DNA from 4 places in the Streptomyces sp. NPDC048185 genome. Region 4 is predicted to be linked to each of the others. Evidence: riboswitches for the same ligand, from Rfam matches in the RefSeq annotation. Region 4 holds a riboswitch; each other region holds the start of a gene.
What was found. A riboswitch is a leader RNA that binds a small molecule or an ion and turns the genes downstream of it on or off. The one in region 4 is predicted to bind cobalamin.
Positions count from the first base shown of each region.

Region 1: another riboswitch for cobalamin. It lies ahead of ACGF3H_RS27245 (ribonucleoside-diphosphate reductase subunit alpha); the one in region 4 lies ahead of ACGF3H_RS14580 (energy-coupling factor ABC transporter permease).
Region 2: another riboswitch for cobalamin. It lies ahead of ACGF3H_RS32320 (ABC transporter substrate-binding protein); the one in region 4 lies ahead of ACGF3H_RS14580 (energy-coupling factor ABC transporter permease).
Region 3: another riboswitch for cobalamin. It lies ahead of ACGF3H_RS00335 (cobalamin biosynthesis protein); the one in region 4 lies ahead of ACGF3H_RS14580 (energy-coupling factor ABC transporter permease).

Region 1 is NZ_JBIDAN010000010.1:201,115-206,999, reverse strand. It holds gene ACGF3H_RS27250 (ribonucleotide-diphosphate reductase subunit beta) at 1-515, opposite strand, end outside; gene ACGF3H_RS27245 (ribonucleoside-diphosphate reductase subunit alpha) at 515-2,896, opposite strand; cobalamin riboswitch at 3,020-3,176, opposite strand; gene ACGF3H_RS27240 (GNAT family N-acetyltransferase) at 3,212-3,718, opposite strand; gene mctP (monocarboxylate uptake permease MctP) at 3,790-5,418, opposite strand; gene ACGF3H_RS27230 (DUF3311 domain-containing protein) at 5,415-5,672, opposite strand.
Region 2 is NZ_JBIDAN010000015.1:30,057-35,941, reverse strand. It holds gene ACGF3H_RS32335 ((2Fe-2S) ferredoxin domain-containing protein) at 195-590, opposite strand; gene ACGF3H_RS32330 (ABC transporter ATP-binding protein) at 571-1,392, opposite strand; gene ACGF3H_RS32325 (iron chelate uptake ABC transporter family permease subunit) at 1,389-2,402, opposite strand; gene ACGF3H_RS32320 (ABC transporter substrate-binding protein) at 2,399-3,469, opposite strand; cobalamin riboswitch at 3,524-3,700, opposite strand; gene ACGF3H_RS32315 (multicopper oxidase family protein) at 3,915-5,540, shown strand; gene ACGF3H_RS32310 (lysyl oxidase family protein) at 5,625-5,885, opposite strand, start outside.
Region 3 is NZ_JBIDAN010000001.1:63,191-69,075, reverse strand. It holds gene cobN (cobaltochelatase subunit CobN) at 1-1,522, opposite strand, end outside; gene ACGF3H_RS00340 (cobyric acid synthase) at 1,519-3,027, opposite strand; gene ACGF3H_RS00335 (cobalamin biosynthesis protein) at 3,024-3,989, opposite strand; cobalamin riboswitch at 4,094-4,244, opposite strand; gene ACGF3H_RS00330 (hypothetical protein) at 4,382-4,603, opposite strand; gene ACGF3H_RS00325 (inorganic phosphate transporter) at 4,637-5,884, opposite strand.
Region 4 is NZ_JBIDAN010000004.1:214,070-219,954, forward strand. It holds gene ACGF3H_RS14560 (MFS transporter) at 1-953, shown strand, start outside; gene ACGF3H_RS14565 (ATP-binding cassette domain-containing protein) at 969-1,808, opposite strand; gene cbiQ (cobalt ECF transporter T component CbiQ) at 1,805-2,554, opposite strand; gene ACGF3H_RS14575 (energy-coupling factor ABC transporter substrate-binding protein) at 2,555-2,902, opposite strand; gene ACGF3H_RS14580 (energy-coupling factor ABC transporter permease) at 2,899-3,594, opposite strand; cobalamin riboswitch at 3,624-3,809, opposite strand; gene ACGF3H_RS14585 (potassium channel family protein) at 3,943-4,464, opposite strand; gene ACGF3H_RS14590 (chloride channel protein) at 4,533-5,885, opposite strand, start outside.

The DNA.
Region 1 (5,885 bases), on a different contig from region 4:
ATGAGGTTCAGTAGGAAACGGCGCCGGTCGGCCTTGCTCTCCAGGCGGTCGATCGACTCGACCGAGTCCATCCACCGGAAGCAGAACTCGGCCTTCTCCCGGATGGAGGGGATGTTCTCGACGGCCGCGAAGGCGGCGGCGCGGTCCTCCGGGTCGGGCAGGTAGGTGTCCAGCAGCGTCAGGTAGAACTGGACGTGGACGGCCTCCTCGAACAGCTGCCGGCTCAGGTACAGCCGCGCCTCGGGGGAGTTGATGTGCTTGTAGAGGGTCAGCACCAGGTTGTTCGCGACGATCGAGTCGCCCGTCGCGAAGAAGGCCACGAGCCGTCCGATGAGGTGCTGCTCCTCGGGACTGAGCTTGGCGAGGTCGGCGACGTCCGAGTGGAGGTCGACCTCCTCGACGTGCCAGGTGTTCTTGATGGCGTCCCGGTAGCGCTCGTAGAAGTCCGGGTAGCGCATGGGGCGCAGGGTCAGCTCGAAGCCCGGGTCGAGCAGGTTCTTGGTGGTGTCGTTCATCACTGGCAGGCCTCGCAGGACTCGGGGTTTTCCAGGGAGCAGGCGACCGCTTCGGGGTCCGGGGCGGCCTGCACGGGGACGGCGGCGCGGCCGGCGGCGCGGGCGATGCGGGTCGCCGGGCGGGAGCGCAGGTAGTACGTGGTCTTCAGGCCCTGCTTCCAGGCGTACGCGTACATCGAGGAGAGCTTCCCGATGGTCGGCGTCTCCAGGAACAGGTTCAGCGACTGGGCCTGGTCGAGGTACGGGGTGCGGGCGGCGGCCATGTCGATCAGGGCGCGCTGCGGGATCTCCCAGGCGGTGCGGTACAGCGCGCGCACGTCCTCGGGGATCCAGGCGAAGTCCTGCACCGAGCCGTTGGCCTCGCGCAGCGCCTCCCGGGTGCGGGCGTCCCACACGCCGAGCCGCTTCAGGTCGTCGACCAGGTAGGAGTTGACCTGGAGGAACTCTCCGGACAGCGTCTCGCGCTTGAACAGGTTCGACACCTGCGGCTCGATGCACTCGTAGGCGCCCACGATGGAGGCGATGGTCGCGGTCGGCGCGATCGCGAGGAGCAGCGAGTTGCGCAGCCCGGTCGTCGCGATGCGCGTCCGCAGCGCCGCCCAGCGCTCGGGCCAGGTGTGCTCGACGTCGTAGTGGTCGGGGTGCAGCACACCACGGGCGGTACGCGTCTTCTCCCAGGCCGGCAGCGGGCCGTTGCGCTCGGCGAGGTCGGCGGACGTCTCGTACGCGGCGAGCATGATGCGCTCGGCGATCCGGGTGGACAGAGCCTTGGCCTCGGGGGAGCCGAAGGGCAGGCGCAGCTGGAAGAAGACGTCCTGCAGGCCCATCGCGCCGAGGCCGACCGGGCGCCAGCGGGCGTTGGAGCGGCCCGCCTGCTCGGTCGGGTAGAAGTTGATGTCGACGACCCGGTCCAGGAAGGTCACGGCGGTGCGGACGGTGGCGTCCAGCCGCTCCCAGTCGATGTCGCCCCCGGTCACGAAGGCGCCCAGGTTGACCGAGCCGAGGTTGCAGACCGCCGTCTCCCCGTCGTCCGTGACCTCAAGGATCTCCGTGCAGAGGTTGGAGGAGTGGACGGTGTGGCCCGGCTCGGCGGTCTGGTTGGCGGTGCGGTTGGCGGCGTCCTTGAAGGTCATCCAGCCGTTGCCGGTCTGCGCGAGGGTGCGCATCATGCGGCCGTACAGCTCACGCGCCGGGAGGGTCTTCCTGGCCAGTCCCTTCGCCTCGGCCGCCCGGTAGGCCGCGTCGAACTCCGCGCCCCACAGGTCGACCAGCTCCGGCACGTCCGAGGGCGAGAACAGCGACCAGGGCCCGTCCGCGTCCACCCGGCGCATGAACTCGTCCGGCACCCAGTGCGCGAGGTTCAGGTTGTGCGTGCGGCGGGCGTCCTCGCCCGTGTTGTCCCGCAGCTCCAGGAACTCCTCGATGTCGGCGTGCCAGGTCTCCAGGTAGACCGCCGCCGCGCCCTTGCGCCGGCCGCCCTGGTTCACCGCGGCGACCGAGGCGTCCAGCGTCTTCAGGAACGGGACGATGCCGTTGGAGTGCCCGTTGGTGCCGCGGATCAGCGAACCCCGGGCGCGGACGCGGGAGTAGGCGATGCCGATGCCGCCGGCGTGCTTGGAGAGGCGGGCGACCTGGTGGAGGCGGTCGTAGAGGGAGTCCAGCTCGTCCTTGGGGGAGTCGAGGAGGTAGCAGGACGACATCTGGGCGTGCCGGGTGCCGGAGTTGAAGAGCGTGGGGGAGGAGGGCAGGTAGTCCAGGCGGCTCATCAGCCCGTAGAGCGCGGCGACTTCGTCCACCGACCTGCTCGTGTCGTCCTCGGCGAGCCCGGCGGCCACGCGCAGCAGGAAGTGCTGGGGCGTCTCGACGACCTTGCGGGTGTGCGGGTGGCGGAGGAGGTAACGGCTGTACAGCGTGCGCAGCCCGAAGTAGCCGAAGCGGTCGTCGGCGGCCGGGTCGGTCAGCGCGTCCAGGCGGGCCGCGTGCAGCCGGACGAACGCGGCGGTGCGGTCGGCGATCAGGCCCTCGCGGTGGCCGGTGGCGACGGACTCGGTGAAGGAGGTGACGCCCTGGGAGGCGGCCTCGGCGCGGATGCCGATGGTCAGCAGCCGGGCGGCCAGCCGGGAGTAGACCGGGTCCTCCGAGATCAGGCCGGCCGCGGCCTCCGTGGCCAGCTCCCGCAGCTCCGCCTCGTCGGCCCGCGCGGACCGGCCGCGCAGCGCGGCGGCGGCGACCCGCCCGGGGTCGGCGCCCCGGAGGTCCGCGGTGAGGTCGGTCAGGGTCCGCAGCAGGGCGGCACCGGGCCCGTCGGCCGCCTCGGCCACGGGGGTCGCAGAAGCCGTCGCAGCGGACGTGGAGACCGGGTCGGCTGGCGCGATGGTCACGTGGGGCACTCCCTCGCTCGGCACGGGGCCAGGCGGAGGGCAGGGGGCAGCTCACGAGCGCACGCGGCGTCGCGTCCACCGGCCCATTCCGCGAGGCCCGGACGTCGTGGCACCCGGACCGGGACGGCCGGGCGCACTGTCGGCAGGTCCTCGGACTGAAGCCCGTGCGCTCACGCGGATACGCGAACACGCACAAGTACACCGTTGCGGGACAGTTCCGGATTCTCACCGGATTCCCCTGCGGCGACAGCGAGCACGAGCATACATCTTGTGCCGGGTCTCGCCAGCACCCCCAGATGTTGTGCCGTGCCGGTGTCAGAGCGTCAGTTGATAGGTGAGCAGAGTGATGTCGTCGAGCTCCGGCAGCGGGTTCCAGTCGCGGCCGGGCGTGCGGGTGAAACCCAGGCGTTCGTAGAGCCGGTGGGCGGTGCGCATGGTCCGCTGGGTCGACAGCACGACGCGTGCGCAGCCCTCGACCGCCCGCGCGCGGTCGACACAGGACCGTACGAGGGCCTCGCCGACGCCGCGTCCCCGCGCGTCGTGGGCGACGGCGAGCATGCGTATCTCGGCCTCGCCGGGCCGGGCGATGTCGGCCATGGGGCCCCCGGACGGCACGAAGGTCACGCCGCCGAGGACGCGGCCGTCCGCCGTGGCGACCAGGAGCTCCGCGGCGGCGGCCCGCTCGGCCGCGTTCCGCAGTGCGCCGAGGTAGGGGTCGCTCTCACCGAGGTCGAGGAAGCCGTCGTGGAGATAGGCGTGGGCGGTGATGTCGCCGAGGGCCCCGTACTCGTCGGGTGACGCCGGCCGGATCGCGAAGTCCATGGGCCGAGTGTGCCCGACGGGCACGACGACGGGCCGCCGGATTTCTCCGACGGCCCGTCGCCCGCGGGGGGTCAGTGCGAGGTGCCCGCGGTGGCCGGGGGCAGCTCCGTCTGGACGCCGGGGTCGCCCGCGTCCGCCGTGTAGTCGCCCGGCTGGGTCTCGTCGACGCCGTCGGGCGCCTTGACGGCCTTCAGGACGAAGGTCAGGACCACGGTGACCAGGACGTTCAGCACGAACGCGGTGAGACCGATGTAACCGATCTCCCCGATGCCCGGGATCTCCTTCGAGGAGCCGCCGAAGTGCGCCTGCGTCGGCGAGGCGACCCCGTACGCGGCGGCCGTGCCGTAGACCATGCCGACCGCCCAGCCGGCGAGCAGGGCCCAGCGGTGGAACCAGCGGGTGAACAGGCCGCCCACCAGGGCCGGGAAGGTCTGCAGGATCCAGATGCCGCCCAGCAGCTGGAAGTTGATCGCGACCGTCTTGTCCATGCCGAGGACGAAGATCAGCGCGCCCACCTTCACCAGCAGCGACACCAGCTTGGAGACCTTGGTCTCCTGCTCCGGGGTGGCGTCCGGCTTGATGAAGTCCTTGTAGATGTTGCGCGTGAACAGGTTCGCGGCCGCGATCGACATGATCGCCGCCGGGACCAGGGCGCCGATGCCGATGGCCGCGAAGGCCACGCCCGCGAACCAGTCCGGGAACATGTCCTCGAACAGCTGCGGGATCGCCAGCTGACCGTTGCTCACCTTGACCCCCGCCGCGATCGCCATGAAGCCCAGCAGCGCGAGCAGGCCGAGCATCAGGGAGTACAGCGGCAGGATCGTGGTGTTGCGGCGGATCACCTCACGGCTGCGGGAGGACAGCGTCGCGGTGATCGAGTGCGGGTACATGAACAGCGCGAGCGCCGAGCCGAGTGCCAGCGTGGCGTAGGTCCACTGGCTCGCCTCGCCCGGCACCACCGCGCCGCGCGGCTTCCCGGTCGCCTCGTTGGTCTGGCCGAACGCCTCGCCCGCCTTGGCGAAGATGTCGTCGAAGCCGCCCAGCTTGATCGGGATGTAGATGATCGCCACCGCGATCACGATGTAGATCAGCGTGTCCTTCACGAACGCGATCAGCGCGGGGGCGCGCAGACCCGACGAGTAGGTGTACGCGGCCAGCACACCGAAGGCGATCAGCAGCGGCAGGTCCTTGACGAACCAGTTGGTGTCCTCACCGCCGCCGACGCCCATCACGTCCAGGACGGCCTGGATGCCGACCAGCTGGAGCGCGATGTACGGCATCGTGGCGAGGATGCCGGTGACGGCGACCGCGAGCGACAGGCCCTTGGAGCCGAACCGGCCGCGCACGAAGTCCGAGGTCGTCACGTAGCCGTGCTTGTGGGAGACCGACCACAGGCGGGGCAGGAACGTGAAGATGAGCGGGTAGACGAGGATCGTGTACGGCACCGCGAAGAAGCCGGACGCGCCCGCCGCGTAGATCGCCGCCGGGACGGCCACGAAGGTGTACGCCGTGTAGAGGTCGCCGCCCAGCAGGAACCAGGTGACCCAGGTGCCGAACGAGCGGCCGCCGAGGCCCCATTCGTCCAGGCTGTGCTCGTTCTCGGCCCGGCGCCAGCGGGCGGCCATGAAGCCCATCGCGGTGACGAGGACGAAGAAGAAGATGAAGACGGCGAGTGCGACGCCGTTCACGCCGTCGTTCACTTGGCACCGCCTTCCCGGCGGGCGCGCTGGTCACGCTGCCAGAGCTTGTACGCGAGCACCGTCAGCACGGTGGAGATCAGCACCCACGCCATCTGGTACCAGTAGAAGAACGGGATGCCGATGAGCGTGGGGTCGGTCTTGGCGTACGAGCCGACCCACAGCATGGCGACGAACGGTGCGACAAGACAGAGGGCGATGACGACGCGCACCGGCGTCACCGTCGGCCCTCTGTTCACTTCCGGGGCTTGTGACATGCGGTGGCTCCGTCCCCTCGCTGATCACCTGGTGCAGTGCGCACGAAAATGTAGGTGACGGCGTCGAGAGAGCGGAAGACCTCGTCCGCATATCGGTCCTCAACTGCAATGAAGCGTGCCGGGCGGGCACGGCGAGCCCTAGGGCCTGTCGTTTGGATCAGGTCGCGGGACAGCGGCGGTTCTTGTCAGCGCCGGTGAGCGGGGCCTGGTGCG
Region 2 (5,885 bases), on a different contig from region 4:
CGCCCCTGCGCGTCGTCGTCCGGGGTCAGTGTCGGCAGCCGGCCGGCCGCCCACTCCTCCGGTCGGCGACAAACCCGGTCCTCCGGAGGTGCGGACGCACCCGCGAAACGTGCACCGCCCCGTCGTGCGCCTCGCGCACGGCCCGGCGTCCGGGTGCGGCCTCCTCCTGCCGGCGGTGTCGCCCGGGCCGGCCCTCACCCGCGTCGCGCCCCGCGGGGTGGCGTGAAGACGTACAGGTCGAGGATGTCCGGACAGGGCGCGACGCCGGGACCGCCGGCCCGGACCCAGGCGGCGATGTCCTCCGTGGCCTCGGAGTCGTTGACGAGGCCGAGCCAGACCGGGCGGGCCCCCGCGGCCCGGGCCGCGGCGGAGGGCTGGACGACGATCACATTGGCGTGCTCGCACACGTCGAGGCAGTCGGAGACACGGACGGGCACCTCCTCGGCCAGGCGTGCGAGTTGCCGGTCGTGATCCGTACCGGTGACCTTCGGAGTACCGCAGCAGCAGTCCCGGCAGACGACGACGCGGCACGGTGCCGGTGCGGTCCAGGCGCGGTCGGTGCCGGCTGCTTCAGGGCGCCGTCGAGGCATCGCTCGTCACACTCCCTTTCGAACGGGATGCGTCCCGGGCGGCCGGGCGCCGGAAGCGGATCACGGGGTGCCCGGCATCGTGGGTGACCTCGGCGTGGACGCCGTAGACGTGCTCGATGAGGGCAGGGGTGAGGACCTCGGCCGGGGTGCCCTCGGTGACCGCGCGGCCGTCGCGCAGGACGAGGACACGGTCGCAGTACATCGCGGCGAGGTTGAGGTCGTGCAGGGCGATCACTGTGGTGACGGGCAGGCTCGCGATCAGTTCCATGAGCTCGAGCTGGTGCTGGATGTCGAGGTGGTTGGTGGGTTCGTCGAGGAGGAGTTCGCGCGGGTCCTGGGCGAGCGCGCGGGCGATCTGGGCGCGTTGGCGTTCGCCGCCGGAGAGGGTGTGCCAGGACTGCCCGGCCCGGTCGGTCAGTCCGGCGCGCTGCAGGGCCTGTGCGACGGCTCGCGCGTCGGCCTTCGTCGGCGGGGTCCAGGGGCGGCGGTGCGGGATGCGGCCGAGGGCGACGACGTCCCGGACGGTCAGTTCGGTCCCGGTCTGGGCGTGCTGCTCGACGGTGGCGATCCGGCGGGCGGTGGCGCGGCGGCCGGCCTCGGTCAGCGGGCGCCCGTCCAGGGTCACGACTCCGCCGGTGGGGGCCAGGATGCCGGCCAGAAGCCTCAACAGGGTCGTCTTTCCGCAGCCGTTGGGGCCGAGCAGGCCGACGGTCTCGCCGGGGCGCAGGGTGAGGGTGACGTCGTCGACGACGACCTTGTCGCCGATGCGGCGTCCGACGCGGTCCGCGTGCAGGCCGGTCATGCTCGCCCCCGTCCGCGGTAGAGGACGGCCACGAACGCCGGGACGCCGATGAGGGACGTCACGACGCCCACCGGGATCTCCTGAGGGTCGAGGACGGTGCGGGCGAGGGTGTCCACCCAGACCAGGAAGACCGCTCCGGTCAGCACCGTGACCGGCAGCAGGCGGGCGTGCCCGGAGCCGGTGAGGGCGCGGGTGGCGTGCGGGAGGACCAGGCCGACGAAGCCGATCGCGCCCGCGCAGCTCACCAGAGCGGCGGTGAGGAGCGCGGTCGAGGTGAGGAGGACCGGGCGGACGCGGGTGACGCGGACCCCGAGCCCGGCGGCTGCCTCGTCGCCGAAGGCGAACGCGTCGAGCGTGCGTGCGTACCCGAGGCAGACGGCCAGGACCACGGCCAGGACGGTGGCGCAGAGCAGTACCTGTCCCCAGTCGGCGCCGGTGAGCGAGCCGAGCAGCCAGAACAGCACGCCTCGGGTGGTCTCGGCGTCCGCGGAGGTGAGGACGACGAACGAGGTGAGCGCGGAGAACAACTGCATGGCCGCCACGCCGGACAGCACGACCCGGTCGCTGGTGCCGCCGAGGATGTGGCTGAGCAGCAGCACCAGGGCGAAGGAGATCAGGGCGCCGAGGAAGGCGCCCGCGGACAGGGACACCGCTCCCCCGCCCACTCCCAGCACGACCACGGCGACCGCTCCCGTGGACGCGCCGGAGGAGACCCCGAGGACGAAGGGGTCGGCGAGCGGGTTGCGCAGCAGCGACTGCATGACCGCCCCGCACACCGCGAGTCCGGCCCCGCACACGGCGGCGAGGAGGGTGCGCGGCATCCGCAGGTTCCACACGATCGAGTCCCGCAGCGGCGCCAGCGTGCTTTCGCCGAGTCCGAGGTGGGCCGCGGCGGCGGCCCACACGTCGCCGGCGGAGATGTCGGCCGGCCCGATCGTCACGGCCGCGGCGATCGACGCGAGCAGCGCCGCCAGGCCACCGCCCGTCTGCAGCAGGGTACGGGCGCTCACTCGGCGAGCCCGAAGTCGCGCAGCCCGGCCGCGACCTTCTCGATCCCCTCGACCGTCCGGATGGACGGGTTCATCGCCTGCCCGCTGAGCAGGACGTACCGCTTCTTCCTCACCGCGGTGAGGTTGCGTGTGGCGGGGTTGCTCTCCAGGAACTCGATCTTCGCCTCGGCGGTCTCGGCGGTCTGCTGCTTGCGGGTCAGGTCGCCGATCACCATGACGTCGGGGTCGCGGTCGGCGACGGTCTCCCAGTTGATCTGGGGCCATTCGTCATGGGTGTCGGCGAAGGCGTTCCGCGCGCCGACCGCGCGGGTGATGGCGCCCGGCGCGCCGCAGCAGCCGGCCAGGTAGGGCGACTGGGAGTTGGCGAACCAGTACATGAGGGAGACGTCCGAGGCGTGCAGTCCCGCGGTCGCTGTGCTCACCCTCCTGCGCAGGTCGGCGACGAGCTCCTCGCCGCGCTCGCGGACGCCGAACGCGCGGGCCAGGTCGCGTATCTCTCCGTGGACGACGTCGAGAGTGAGCGGCTCGCTGCGCGATCCGTCGCCCCCGCTGCCGTTGTCCTTGCCCGCCGAGCAGTCGGACGGGGAGACGTAGGCCGGCACACCCAGCTTCTCGAACCGGTCGCGGGTGGCGACCCCGCCCGTGCCGAGGGTGGAGACGAACGAGGCGGTGACGAAGTCGGGTTCGGCGTCCAGGACCTTCTCGAAGGACGGGTTGTCGTCGGCGAGCCGGGGCACGGTCGCGTTCGCCTTCTCCAGGCCCTTCATGACCGGGTCGGTCCAGGTGGCCGTTCCGGCCATGCGGTCGGCGAGGCCGAGCGCGAGCAGGATCTCGGTGGTGCCCTGGTCGAGGGAGACGGCGCGCTTCGGGGCCGACGTCAGGGTGACCTCGTGACCGCAGTTGTCCAGGGTGACGGGGAAGCCGGCGCCGGGGGTCTGGTGCGACTTCGCGTCGCCCTCGCCGGAGGAACCGCAGGCGGTGAGCAGCAGGGCGGACGAGAGGAGAAGCGCCGGAGCACGGAGAACGGCCGGAGCGCGGAGCAGGAGGGAGGTGCGGAGCACGGGCATGCCTTCGGGGTCGGGGCTCGTACGCGGAGCCTGGCCTGCGGACGTCCCTCCGCGCCGGGGTGCGGAGGTGCCAGCAGGTCTTCGGACTCGGGTTCGTCCGGTCGGGGCGCCTTCCCGGTCTCCCAGTGGCTTCGTGCCCCGCCCGTCCCCCTCACCGCTGCGCGTCAGTTCCGGATTCGCACCGGATTCCCTGGCCTCGGATGTGGCTCGACTGGCCCTGAGAGGCTACCAAGGCCCCGTGGCTGCCCGGCGGGCGGCCGGCACCGGAAACAGCCGACGGCCCGCGCCCGGCCCCGGCGGCCGGCCGAGCGCGGCGCGCCGACCCGCGGAGGAGGCGGGCACGTCGTCCGTGGCCCTCCGCCTGACGGTGGAATCCACCACCGCCGGATCAGGCATTCGGCCGCATCGACGGGCTGTTCGATCATCCGGCGTGTCTCATTCAGACATGTTCACACCTTCTCGGCGTACCCTGCTCCGCGCCCCGTTCGCCGCTGCCGGTGCGGGTGTCCTGGCAGCCTGCACGGGCTCCGGCTCCGGACCGAGCCCCGGTCCTCGGGGAGCGGCCGTCGGGACGGCCTTCGTTCCGGCCGGGCCCCCGGGTTACGTCAATCCCTCCGACCCGGAAGTCCTCGCGGCCGAGCGGAGACGCGGGGCCGGTCCGGTGCGCACGTACCGGCTCACCGCCGCCGAGACGACCCTGGACCTCGGCGGTCGGTCGGTGCCGAGCTGGGCGTACGACGAGGCGCTGCCGGGCCCCCTGGTCCGTGTCACCGCCGGCGACGTGCTCGACATGACGCTCGCCAACCGGCTGCCGGCCGGCACCACCCTGCACTGCCACGGGGTGCGGCTGCGCTGCGACATGGACGGCGTTCCGGATCTCACCCAGGCGCCGATCCGTCCCGGGTCCGATTTCCGCTACCGCTTCACCGCCGGACAGCCGGGAACGTATCTCCTCCACTCCCACGTCGGCGTGCAGGCCGACCGGGCCCTGTACGCGCCGCTCGTCGTCGACGACCCGCGCGAACCGCTGTCCTACGACAAGGAGTGGATCGTCGTCCTGGACGACTGGGTCGACGGCGTTGAGGGTTCCACCCCCGAGGAGGTCCTGGACCAGCTCAGGCCCGGTGCCGCGGCGGACGGGGGGCACATGGCCATGGGGCCGGGCCGCGGCGGGAGCCCCGCCCGGCCGGCGACGGCGCTGCCCTCGCCGGCCGTAAGACCGGCGGGTCCCTCCCGGGTGCTGCGCACGTCCTACAGCCGCATGCTGCACGGCGGGGGCGGCAGCGTCGCCCACCCGTACCACCTGGTCAACGGGCGCCTGCCCGGTCGTCCCGAGGTGTTCCGGTGCCGTCCCGGCGACCGCGTCCGGCTGCGCATCATCAACGCCGGTGCCGAGACGGCGTTCCGGGTCGCGCTGGGCGGCCACGAGATGACGGTCACCCACACCGACGGCTATCCGGTGAAGCACACGCGCACCGATGCCCTGCTCGTCGGTATGGCGGAGCGGTACGACGTCCTGATCACCGCCCGCGACGGCGTCTTCCCCCTGGTCGCGCTCCCCGAGGGGAAGGAGGGAAGCGCCCTCGCCGTCCTGCGCACCGGCAAGGGGAACAGAAATCTCCCGCCCGCGGACGTCCGCCCGGACGAGCTCGACGGCAGGACCGTCCCCGCGCGCCGTCTCGTCCCCGACGACTCCGTGGCCCTGGACGATCGCGAACCCGACCGCGAGATGCGCATCCGGATCACCGGCGGCATGGAGAGGTACGACTGGGGCTTCGACCACGAGGCCTACTCCGTGGAGCAGCGCCGCGCGGTGCGCGCCGGGGAACGGGTACGGCTCACCCTCGTCAACGCCACGGACATGTGGCATCCGATGCACCTGCACGGGCACACCTTCGCCATCGCCGGACTGGACGGGCTGGGCGCGCGCAAGGACACCGCGGTGGTCCTCCCGCACCGCAAGCTGGTGCTCGACTTCGACGCCGACAACCCGGGGCTGTGGATGCTGCACTGCCACAACCAGTACCACTCGGAGAGCGGGATGATGACGGTCCTGGGGTACCGCCGGTAGGGCGCGTCCGGTGTCTCGGGCCGGCGGCCGCCGAGAGCGGCCGCCGGCCCTGTGCACCGTGTCGGTGCTCCGTCTGGCGTCCGGTCAGTTCGCGTTCACCAGGTCGTGCGCCGGCACGGTCACCGTCCGCTTGCCCGGCTTGCCGCCCAGCACGATCTTGCGCAGTGCGCTGTTGTTGTCGAGGCTGGTCTCCTTCAGTCGCTTCTCCGGGTTGGCCAGCACCTGGATGTAGTAGATGCCGTTGGGCACCTGGGTGATGTCGAAGGACTGGCCCGGCAGGTCCTGGGTGTACGTGTCCCCGGAGCCGACGTCCAGCACCTCACGGACGGAGATCGAGTTCTCCTG
Region 3 (5,885 bases), on a different contig from region 4:
GCTTGCCCATGTGCACGACGGCGTCGGCGCCGAAGCTGTTCTCCAGCCACCGGTACGCCGCCATGTAGTGGTGGGACGGCGGCATGTCGGGGTCGTGGTAGATCGCGATCGGGTTCTCCCCGAAGCCGCGCGGCGGCTGGATCATGACGACGACGTTCCCGAACTGCAGGGAGGCCAGCACGATGTCGTCCCCGTCGACGTACAGCGAGCCCGGCGGCTCGCCCCACGCCTCGGTCATCGCGTCCCGCAGCTCCGGGTCCAGCTTCTCGAACCAGGCCCGGTAGTCGGCCAGCGGCACCCGCGCGGGCGCCGCGGCGAGCTGGTCCTCGGTCAGCCACTCGACGTCGTGCCCGCCCGCCTCGATGAGCCGGTGGATCAGCTCGTCGCCGCCGGAGGGGTAGTCGGTCAGCGAGTACCCCGCGTCCCGCAGCGCGTCCAGGACCCGGACCGCGGAGGCCGGGGTGTCGAGCCCCACCGCGTTGCCGACCCGGGAGTGCTTGGTCGGGTACGCGGTGAAGACCAGCGCGAGCTTCTTCCCGGCGTTCGGCTTGTGCTTGAGGGCCGCGTGCCGCACGGCGATCCCGGCGACCCGGCCGGCCCGCTCGGGGTCGGCCACGTAGACGGGCACGTCGTCCGGCCCCTGCTCCTTGAAGGAGAACGGAACCGTGATCAGGCGGCCGTCGAACTCCGGGATGGCCACCTGCATCGCCGCGTCCATCGGGGACAGCGCGGCGTCGGACGCCTCCCAGGCGGCGCGGGACGAGGTCAGGCAGAGCCCTTGCAGCACCGGCACGTCCAGGTCGGCCAGCGCGCCGATGTCCCACGCCTCCTCGTCACCGCCCGCCGAGGCCTGCGAGGCGTGCGTGCCGCCCGCGGCGAGGACGGTGGCGACCAGGGCGTCGGCCCGGCCCAGCAGCTCGTACAGCGCGGGGTCCGCGCCGCGCAGCGAACCGCAGTACACGGGCAGCGCGTTGGCGCCGCGCGCCTCGATCGCGTCGCACAGCGTGTCCACGAAGGCGGTGTTGCCGCTCAGCTGGTGGGCGCGGTAGAAGAGCACACCGACCGTCGGGCGGCCGGCCACGACGGTCCGGGAGCCGTGGACGCCGTACTCCGGCATCTTCCGCGGCTCGTCGAAGCCCTCGCCGGTCAGCAGCATCGTGTCCGACAGGAACCGGGCGAGCTGCGTGAGGTTGTCCGGCCCGCCCTCGACCAGATAGCGCAGCGCCTCCGCCACGACCCCGGCCGGCACCGACGACTCGGCCATCAGCTCCGCGTCCGGCACGGACTCCCCGCCGAGCAGCACGGTGGGGACGCCGGACGCCTTCAGCGCGGCGAGCCCGTCCTCCCAGGCACGCTTGCCGCCCAGCAGGCGCACGACGGCGATGTCCGCGCCCTCGACCAGCCCCGGCAGCTCCTCGCCCACGTCGACCCGGGTCGGGTTGCCGATCCGGTAGGCGGCGTCCGACGCGCGGGCCGCCAGCAGGTCCGTGTCGGCGGTCGACAACAACAACACTGTGCTCATGCGGGCGCTCCCGGTGGAATGAAGGGCAGTCCTTGTGGCGCGCCGGACTCGATGAGCCGCCACAGCGCGTCCGTGTCCGCGTGCTGTTCGATCAGGTCGCCGAGCCGGTCGAGCTGCTCCTCGCGCAGCGCGGCGAACGAGGTGTCGGGGGCCGGCACGAAGCGACGGCCCGCGGCGGCGGCCACCTCGCGCAGGAACGCCCGCCGGAAGCCGTCCGACTCCAGCGAGCCGTGCCAGTGCGTCCCCCAGACCTGGCCGACCCGGCAGCCGTCCAGGAAGGGCTCGCCGCCCACGATTTCGGCGACGCCGTGGTGGATCTCGTACCCCTCCACGTGCTCCCCGAGGGCCTCGCCGACGGGTCGCGTGAGGGTCTTCCCGCGGGCGAACCGCACCCGCACGGGCAGCAGTCCGAGCCCGTCCACGTGCCCGGCACGGGACTCGACCTCGTCCTCGATGTGCTCGCCGAGGAGCTGGAACCCGCCGCAGACGCCGAGCACGGGGCGGCCCTCGGCGGCCCGGCGCGCGATCGCCTCCGCGAGCCCCCGCTCCCGCAGCCACCGGAGCGCCCGCACGGTACCGCGCGTCCCCGGCACGACCACGAGATCGGCGTCGGCCAGCTCCTCCGGCCGGTCCACGAACCGCACCACGACACCGGGTTCGGCGGCCAGCGCGTCCACGTCCGTGAAGTTGGACATCAGCGGGACCGCGCAGACGGCGACCCGCAGCACGTCCTCGCCGACCGGCGGCGCGACGACCGACTCCCGCACCGTCCCGCGCAGGGACACCCGCAGCCCGTCCTCCTCGTCGATGCCGAGCCCGTGCCGGAAGGGCAGCACGCCGTACGTCCGCCGCCCGGTGAGGTCCCGGAGCATGTCGACGCCGGGCTCCAGCAGCGACACGTCGCCCCGGAACTTGTTCACGAGGAACCCGGCGACCAGCGCCTGGTCCTCGGGCGACAGCAGGGCCACCGTGCCGAAGAAGGACGCGAAGACGCCCCCGCGGTCGATGTCGCCGACGACGAGGACGGGGAGCCCGGCGCCCCGGGCGATCCCCATGTTCACGATGTCCGTCCGGCGCAGGTTGATCTCGGCCGGACTGCCCGCCCCCTCGCAGATCACCGCGTCGTACGTGCCCCGCAGCTCGGCCAGGCAGTCGAGGACCGTGCCGAGCAGCTGCCGCTGCCGCCCGCCGTGGTAACCGCGGGCGCTCATCTCCCCGACCGGCTTGCCGAGCAGCACGACCTGGCTGCTCTGCTCGCCGCCCGGCTTCAGCAGCACCGGGTTCATCAGCGCGGTCGGCTCGACGCGGCACGCCTGCGCCTGCATGGCCTGGGCCCGCCCGATCTCGGCGCCCTCGCGGGTGACGAAGGAGTTCAGCGACATGTTCTGCGCCTTGAAGGGCGCCACCTTGACGCCCCGGCGCACCAGCCAGCGGCAGATCCCGGCGGTGACGACGCTCTTGCCGGCGTCGGAGGTGGTGCCGGCGACGAGGAGGCCACCGTTCATGACGTACGTCCCTTCCTGCTGACCCCGCGGACGAGCAGCCGCGCGCCCGCGCACACGCCCAGCGCCAGCCAGCCCACGCGGCTCGACAGCCGCACCGCCCGCTCGATGTCGCCGGACCCGGCCCGGACGGCGCGTCCCGCCGCCCCGTTGAGCACCGGCCGGTGTTCGACCCGGCCGCCGTAGGAGAGCGTCCCGCCGAGCCGCACGCCCAGGGCGCCCGCGAAGGACGCCTCCACGGGCCCGGCGTTGGGGCTCGGGTGCTGCGCGGCGTCGGCACGCCAGGCCCGTACGGCACCCCGGGGATCGCCGCCGGCCACGGTGGTCAGGACGGCGGTCAGCCGGGCGCCCGGCCACCCGGCGAGGTCGTCGAGCCGGGCCGAGGCCCAGCCGTAGCGGCGGTACCTGGCGGACTTGTGGCCGACCATGGCGTCCAGCGTGTTCACGGCCCGGAAACCGAGCAGCCCCGGCACTCCGGCCACGGCGCCCCACACCAGGGCGCCCACGACCGCGTCGGAGGTGTTCTCGGCGACGGACTCCACGACGGCCCGCGCGATCCCGTCGGCGTCCAGCGCCTGCGGATCCCGCCCGCACAGGTGCGGCAGCCGGGCCCGGGCCGCCTCGACGTCCCCGGCCTCCAGCGCCCGCCCGACGGCGCGGGCCTCCCGGGCCAGCGAGGTCCCGCCCACGACGGCCCACGTGGCGGCGCCGGTCAGCGCGAGGGAGGCGGCGGGGGAGGGGCGGACGGCGCGCACGGCGGCGCTCCCCAGGACGACGGCGCCACCGGCGCAGACGGCGGTGTGCAGCGCGCCCCAGCCCCGGTGGTCACGCCACAGCACCCGTTCCACGGCGCCCGCGGCACGGCCGAACGCGGCGACCGGGTGCCCGCGGCGCGGATCGCCGAGGAGGAGGTCGCCGAGAAGACCGGCGGCGGCGCCGTACGCGAAGACGCGTTCGGCGCGCACGGCTCAGCCTGCCGTGCGGAGGGACGGCGGAAGTGCGTCTCGGGTGAGCCTGGAACGGCAGCCGCGCATGGCGATATGTCCTCACTCAGGGTGTCCACGCCCTGGTTCGACGAAATCGGCGGTGAGAGTTCCTGGCTCCCGGGACCGTACTCGCGTACTGCCCCGGTGACAGTGGCGGGACCGCGCCGGACTCGCACCGGCTTCCTCTCCTGCCGCCGTAATGGCTCCGGAAGTCCACCACGGCCCGCGAACACCCGTCAACTTGCTGTTGACCTGCAGCGGGGGAGTGTGCGGAGGCCCACACACGGGCGGTGTGCGCCGGCACGGAAAAAGCGCGGGGCGCGGGACGGTGGAGTCCGTCCCGCGCCCCGCGCACGATGTGCGCCCGGCGGTCAGGCGACGATCAGGTAGATGCCGTACGCCACCGCCGCCGCACAGGCCGCGAAGCAGGCGTAGGCACCGGTCACCGCGAGCACCGCGGAACCGCCCTGGGCGGCGGCCCGCTCCTGGCGGGAGAGGCCGACGACGCCGAGGGTGAACAGGGCCACCAGGGCCACGGTGGCCACGAGGCTGACGCCGAAGACGGAGCCGAGGGCTGCCCAGTCGATTGTCATGGCGGTTCTCTTCCTTCGTACCCGGACGCGGGCTCAGACGGTGGTGGCGGCCGACGGGGTCTTGGTGTCGGCGACGGCGGCCGGGGCCGCGACGGTGGCGGTGAGCTCCTCGCTCACGCCCGCGGGGGGCGGGGTCACGGCGGCGATCGCCGTGGTCACCACGCCGGCCGGCTCGGGCTCGCCGCCGCCGTTGACGTTGGTGTGGTCGACGACCTCGCGCCGGGAGATCCGCCAGATCGCGAAGCTGGAGGCGAGCAGGAAGACCGCGACGAGCGCCGTGCCCCAGTCCCCGAAGCCGCAGATCCACTCGGCGAGGGCGGCGACCAGGGCCGCGGCCGGCAGGGTCAGGCCCCAGGCGACGAACATGCGGGTGGCCGTGGACCAGCGGACCACACCGCCCTTGCGGCCGAGGCCCGCGCCCATGACCGCGCCGGAGACCGAGTGGGTGGTGGAGAGGGAGAAGCCGAGGTGCGAGGAGGCCAGGATGACCGTCGCGGCGCTGGTCTGGGCGGCGAAGCCCTGCTGCGGCTGGAGGTCGGTGAGGCCCTTGCCCATGGTGCGGATGATGCGCCAGCCGCCGAGGTAGGTGCCGAGCGCGATGGCCATGCCCGCGGACAGGATGACCCACACGGGCGGGTTCGAGCCGGGGGCGAGGGCGCCGCCGGCGATCAGGGCGAGGGTGATGATGCCCATCGTCTTCTGGGCGTCGTTGGTGCCGTGGGCGAGCGAGACCAGGCCGGCCGAGGCGATCTGCCCGGCGCGGTAGCCCTTCTCCGCGGCCTTGCCGTCGGCCTTGCGGCCGAGCGAGTACGTCAGCCGGGAGGCGAGCATCGCCGCGACACCCGCGACGATCGGGGCGGCGACGGCCGGCAGGAGCACCTTGGTGACGAGCACGTCGCCGTGGACGGCGCCGATGCCCGCCGAGGCGACGGCGGCGCCGATCAGGCCGCCCATCAGGGCGTGCGAGGAGCTGGACGGAAGCCCGACCAGCCAGGTCAGCAGGTTCCAGAGGATCGCGCCGACCAACGCGGCGAAGATGACCTCGGGACGGATGCCGGTCTCGTCGACGAGACCCTTGGAGATCGTGTTGGCGACCTCCACCGAGAGGAAGGCGCCCACAAGGTTCAGCACGGCGGACATGGCCACCGCGACCTTGGGTTTGAGTGCACCGGTCGAAATGGTCGTTGCCATCGCGTTCGCGGTGTCGTGGAAACCGTTCGTGAAATCGAACGCGAGAGCGGTTACCACCACAATCGCGAGGATCAGCGAGAAGCTTTCCATT
Region 4 (5,885 bases):
TGGTCTACGCGGCCATCGAGGGCCCGCACTTCGGCTGGGGCGCGGGCCCCGTCACCGCGGCCGTCGTCGCGGGCGTCGGCCTGGTGGCCTTCGTGGCCTGGGAGCTCCGCCACCCGCAGCCCATGCTGGACGTGCGCAGGTTCCTCCAGCGGCCGTTCAGCGGCTCGATGCTGGCCGTGCTGTTCTTCTTCTTCGGCACCTACGGCGCCATCTACTACGCCACGCAGTTCCTGCAGTTCGTCCTCGGCTACGGCGCCCTGGAGACCGGCGTACGGCTGCTGCCGCTGGCCGGGGCCGTGTTCGTCGGCGCCGCGGTCACCGGGCGCCTGACCCCGAAGCTGGGCGTCAAGGCCATGATCGGGTCCGGCATGGTGATCGGCACCGTCGGCGTCTTCCTGCTCGTCCTCGTCGACAAGGACTCGACGTACTCCGGCTTCCTGGCCCCGATGCTGCTGCTCGGTCTCGCGATCGGCCTCAGCGTCTCCCCGGCCACCGACACCATCATGGGCTCCTTCCCGGAGAGCGAACTCGGCGTCGGCGGCGGCGCCAACGACACCGCGCTGGAGCTCGGCGGCTCCCTCGGCATCGCGATCCTCGGCTCCCTGCTCGGCACCGCCTACCGCGACGAACTGGCCGACCTGGCCGGCAACCGGCTCCCGGCGGCCGCGCTGGACACCGCCCAGGACTCCGTCGGCGCGGGACTGGCCGTCGCCGGACAGGTCGCCAAGTCGCCCTCGGGCGGGCCGCAGCAGGCCCAGGCCCTGACCGACGCGGTCCACGAGGCCTTCGCCCACGGCGTCGCCACGACGAGTCTCATCGGCGGGATCATCATGGCCGCCGGCACCGCGATCGTCCTCGCCGTCCTGCCCGGCCGCCGTGCCGCCGCGGAACGCCGGCCCGAGGAGCGGCCGGCTTCCGCACGGGACGCGGAGTACAGCGACTCCGCGAGCTGAGCGGCACCGGACCGGTCAGTCGGCCAGCGCCGCCAGGTCCTCCGCCGTGCGCGGACCCTCGGCCGGGTCCGTCAGCAGCCCCCGGGCGCACAGCAGCCGAGCCGCCGCCACGCCCCACGGCAGCCGTAGCCCCGCGAGACCCAGCAGGTCGGCGCGGGCCAGCGTCGGCGCCGTGGGGCCGGTGTGCACCCCGGACGGGGTCTGCAGGGCGGCGTCGTCGGACCAGCGCAGGGCGAGGTCCACGTCGTGCGTGGCCATCACCACCGTGGTGCCGCCCGCCCGCAGCCGGCCGAGGGTGTCGAGCAGCCGCTCCTGCCCGTCCGGGTCCAGCCCGGCGGTCGGCTCGTCGAGGATCAGCACCCGGGGCCGCATCGCGACCGCGCCGGCGATCGCGGTCCGCTTGCGCTGCCCGTACGACAGCAGATGCGTGGGCCGGTCGGCCAGCGCGGCGATGTCCAGCGCGGCGAGCGCCTCCTCGACCCGGGAGCGGACCTCCGCGTCCGGCAGCCCGAGGTTCAGCGGCCCGAAGGACACGTCCTGGGCGACGGACGCGGCGAACAGCTGGTCGTCCGGGTCCTGCACCACCAGCTGCACGGTGGTCCGCAGCCGCGTCAGCCCCGCCCGGTCGTACGTCACCGGCCGCCCGTCGACCGTCAACTGCCCGGCCTGCGGCCGCAGGCCGCCGCTGAGCAGCCGCATCAGCGTCGTCTTGCCGCTGCCGTTGCGCCCCAGCAGCGCCAGCGCGCGCCCCGCGCGCACCTCGAAGTCCAGGCCGCTCAGCACCACCGGCCCCTCCTCGTACCCGAAGGACGCGCCCCGCAGGGCGACCAGGGCGGGTTCGGCGGGCTCGTTCACGACAACGGCCTTTCCAGTACGAAGGTGAGGGCGGCCAGCGCCGCCAGCAGCGCGACGCTCGCCGCCGTGAAGGGCACGGAGACCCGGGCCTCGGGCACCAGGACACGCAGCGTCCCGTCGTAACCGCGCCCCGCCAGCCCGGCCTGCAGCCGCGTCGCCCGGTCGAAGGCCCGCACGAACGCCGTGGCGCCGAGCCCGCCGAGCGAACGCCAGGCGGCGGCCCGGGTGGTGTGCCCCAGCCGCGCGGCCTGCGCCTCGCGGATCCGGCGCACGGAGTCCAGCAGCAGGAAGCTCATCCGGTACGTCACCAGCGCCACGTCCACCACCGGGGCGGGCACCCCGGCCCGCACCAGACGGGGCAGCAGGTCGGACATCGGCGTGGTGAACGCGAACAGCAGCACCCCGAGGGACGCCGCCGACGTGCGCAGCAGCAGCTCCCCGGCGCGCGCCGCACCGCCGTCCGCCGCGCCCACGAAGCCGTCCGGGCCCCCGACCCGCACCAGCAGCGGCAGCGCGCCGGTGACGCAGAACCCCAGCGGCACCCGGTAGGCCCGCCACAGCCGACGCCCGGGCACACCCGCCGGACCGAGCAGCACGGCCAGCGCCGCGACCAGCACCAGCGCCGCGCCCGGCCAGGGCGGCAGGGAGATGGCCAGCACGGTCAGACCCAGCCCGAGCACCGCCTTGTCCACCGGGTGGCGGTGACGCCACCGGCTGCTGTGCGCCGCCGCGTCGATCGGCAGCACTCAGTCCCCTTCGGGCGCGTGCGCGTCCTGCCGGGCGGCCCGGGCCGCCCGCTCCTCGCCCTGCCGCCGTCCCCGGCGCAGACCGAAGTAGTAGGCCAGCACCCCCGCGCCGAGCGCCGCCTGCACGGCGAACAGCGCGGACTCGATCTCGCCGGACGGCGGCTCGTACAGCGGCGAGAACCACGGCTCGTAGTCCGGCTCGATCTCCGTGATCGCCGTCTCCGCCTCGGCGTCGGCACCGGCGAACGGCTCCTCCTTGTGGTCGCCGAGGCCGAGCGCCAGCGGCAGCACCGCCAGCACGGCCACGGCGAGCAGCAGCAGGAGGTTGATCTTCGTGTTGCGCTTCATCGGGCCACCGCCTCCTCGCGCTCGCCGGCGTCCGCGGACAGCACGCCCAGCCGGGTCAGCTCGCCCTTGCTGGACTGCACCAGCAGCCGCATCACGACCACCGTGAGCAGGCCCTCGCTCACCGCGAGCGGGATCTGCGTGACGGCGAAGATGGACCCGAACTTGCCGAGCGCGCCCAGGAATCCGCTGCTCGGGTCGGGGAAGGCCAGCGCGAGCTGCACGCTGGTGACGCAGTAGGTGGACAGGTCGGCGACGAACGCCGCGAAGAACACCGTGACCATCAGCGGTGCCCCGTACCGGCGCAGCAGGCGGTAGGTGCCGTATCCGGCCCACGGGCCGGCGATCGCCATCGAGAAGGCGTTGGCGCCGAGTGTGGTCAGACCGCCGTGGGCGAGCAGCAGGGCCTGGAAGAGCAGGGTGATCGTGCCCAGCACCGCCATGATGGGCGGCCGGAACAGGATGGCGCCCAGACCGGTCCCGGTGGGGTGCGAGCAACTCCCGGTGACGGAGGGCAGTTTCAGGGCCGACAGTACGAACGTGAAGGCTCCGGAGGCCCCGAGCAGCAGCGTGCTCTCGGGATGCTCCCGGACCTCACGGGTGAGTGACCGTACTCCGTGGAGGACGAACGGCGCGGACGCGACGCCCCAGGCGATCGCGTGCGCCGGAGGCAGAAAGCCCTCGGCTATGTGCATGGCTCAGCAGACCCTCTCCAGCACCTCGTGGATGGACGACGCGCCTTGGCCGGTCTCCTGGCTGACGGGTACCACCGCCCGCACTCCGCCTTCCCGGGTCCGCGAGGACCCAGTGGCTGCCCGTGAGGGCTGGAGCCGGACTTCCCGATCACAGTGGCGAGGGCCGCACCGGTACTTCACCGGATTTCCCGTTCACCAAGGCGTGGCGACAGTAGTGCGCCCACGAGGGTGGTGACAAGCGGGCCTCCCCGCGGCCGGCCCCCGCCGGACCCGCGGCCGTGACTGCATTCCGTGCCGGCGCCCCGCCGTACGGCGCCGCACTCCTCGCGCTACGTGGCGAAGATCTCCTCACCCCCGTGGCGGAGGGCGAGGTGGCGGGTCGTCACGGCCGGGCTCGTCGTCGCCGTGCCCGGCCACCCGGGAACGCAGCTGCTGGCCCAGTGCCGTGCCGGCGGCGGTGAGGAAGACGAAGCTGTAGATGATCTGCAGGATCGTCACGATCCGCGCCGTCTGGCCCCGCGGGGTGATGTCCCCGTAGCCGACGGTGGCCAGGGTGACGACGGTGAAGTACAGGGAGTCGACGCGGGTGCGCAGCCCGTCGAACTCACCGGGCTGCTTGGCCAGGACGTAGTAGGTCGCGGCGAAGACGTGCACCGACAGCAGGACCAGCAGGGGGATGACCACACCGGGATGGGTGTCCGTGCGGCCGGTGAGGACGTGGCGGATCTGCCGCAGCAGCAGCGCGGCCACGGCCGTCAGACCCACGGCGAAGAAGACCCAGCTCAGCACCGGGTGGTGGGGGCCCAGCCGGTCGAGGGGCAGCAGGAAGTAGGCCACGACGAGGCCCAGGGCCACACCCACCCTGGCCAGCCAGGGACGCGCCGAACGCAGGGAGGCACCGGGCCCGGCCCGGCGGTCCCGGCCGTCCCGACGGCAGGTCACCGATCCGGCTCCGCCTCGGGTGCCGCCCCCGGCCGCGCCGATGCCTCCGTCTCCGGTGGGCTTCGGCGGATCACCTGGGCGACGACGAACGAGACCACCGACGCGACGACGATCAGCGGCATCTGGTCGTGCGCGTCCCTGCCCACCAGCAGGACCGCGAGCACCGAACTGGCCAGTGGCAGCCCCGTCACCGCGGCCGCCGCGGCGGAGATGCCGAGGGCGAGGGCCGGGGTGACGCCGAAGCCGGGCAGGCCCGAGCAGGCCATCGCCGTCGCCGTGCCCAGCAGCACGGAGGGGAAGATCGGGCCCCCGCGCAGACTGCCCAGGGCGATGCCCCACGCCAGCCCCTTGCACGCGACGAGCGCGACGAGCGCGCCCACGGACCAGGCGTGCGGATGCGCGGCGAGCTGGGCGAGAGCCGCCTGACCGGACAACGCCGCCTCCGCCGGCGAACGGCCGGTGATCAGGGCGTACGCGGCGATGCAGACGCCGACCGCCGTGGCGCACAGGACGGTGCGGACAGCCGTGCGGTGGCTGGTCCAGCCGACGGTGCGGCGGCCGAGCGCGCGGGCCAGCGTGATCAGTACCGCGATCAGCGCCGCCGTCGGGACGCCCCACAGGAAGTCAGCGGCGTCGGGGCCGGTGCTCGGCGGCACCTGCGGCAGCGACAGCGCGCCGATGTCCAGGCCGGTCCACTGTCCGAAGCCCGTGAAGACCAGGGCGCCCGTCGCGCTGGCCAGCAGACACGGCAGCAGCAGGGCGGCCATCCGGGCGCCGGCCAGCCCCGCGCCCTCCATGAGCAGAACGGCCGCCGCCACCGGGCCGCCGAGGATCGTGGAGATCGCGGCGGTCGAGCCGGCCGTCGCCAGGATCGCGCTCGCCTTCGGGTCCGCGCGCGCCCGCCGCACCGCGAGCAGGGCGAGCCCGCTGCCGACGGCCATCAGGGGGGCCTCGGGGCCCAGGACCACACCGAGCGGCAGGGTGGCCAGCGCGGCCAGGACGGCACCCGGCAGCGCCTTCGGCCCGACGGGCGCGCCGCCCAGCCCGTTCACCGGCAGATGCCCTCCGCCGCCCGGCATCCGGGTCACGATCGGCGCCAGGATCAGTCCCGCCAGCACCAGCGCGGGCAGCGGCCACCACCAGGGCGGGTCGCCGTACCCGGCGGCCTCCGGCAGCGACGTCCACACCCAGTGCTGCAGCTCGTGCTGCAGGCTGACGAAGAAGAAGCAGGCCAGCGCGATCGGTACGCCGAGCAGCACGCACAGCAGCAACAGCAGCAGATACCCGGGGCTGAGCAGGGTGTGCCGCAGGGACTGCTCGGCCCGGGCCGGAACGGCGTTCGCCGGTTC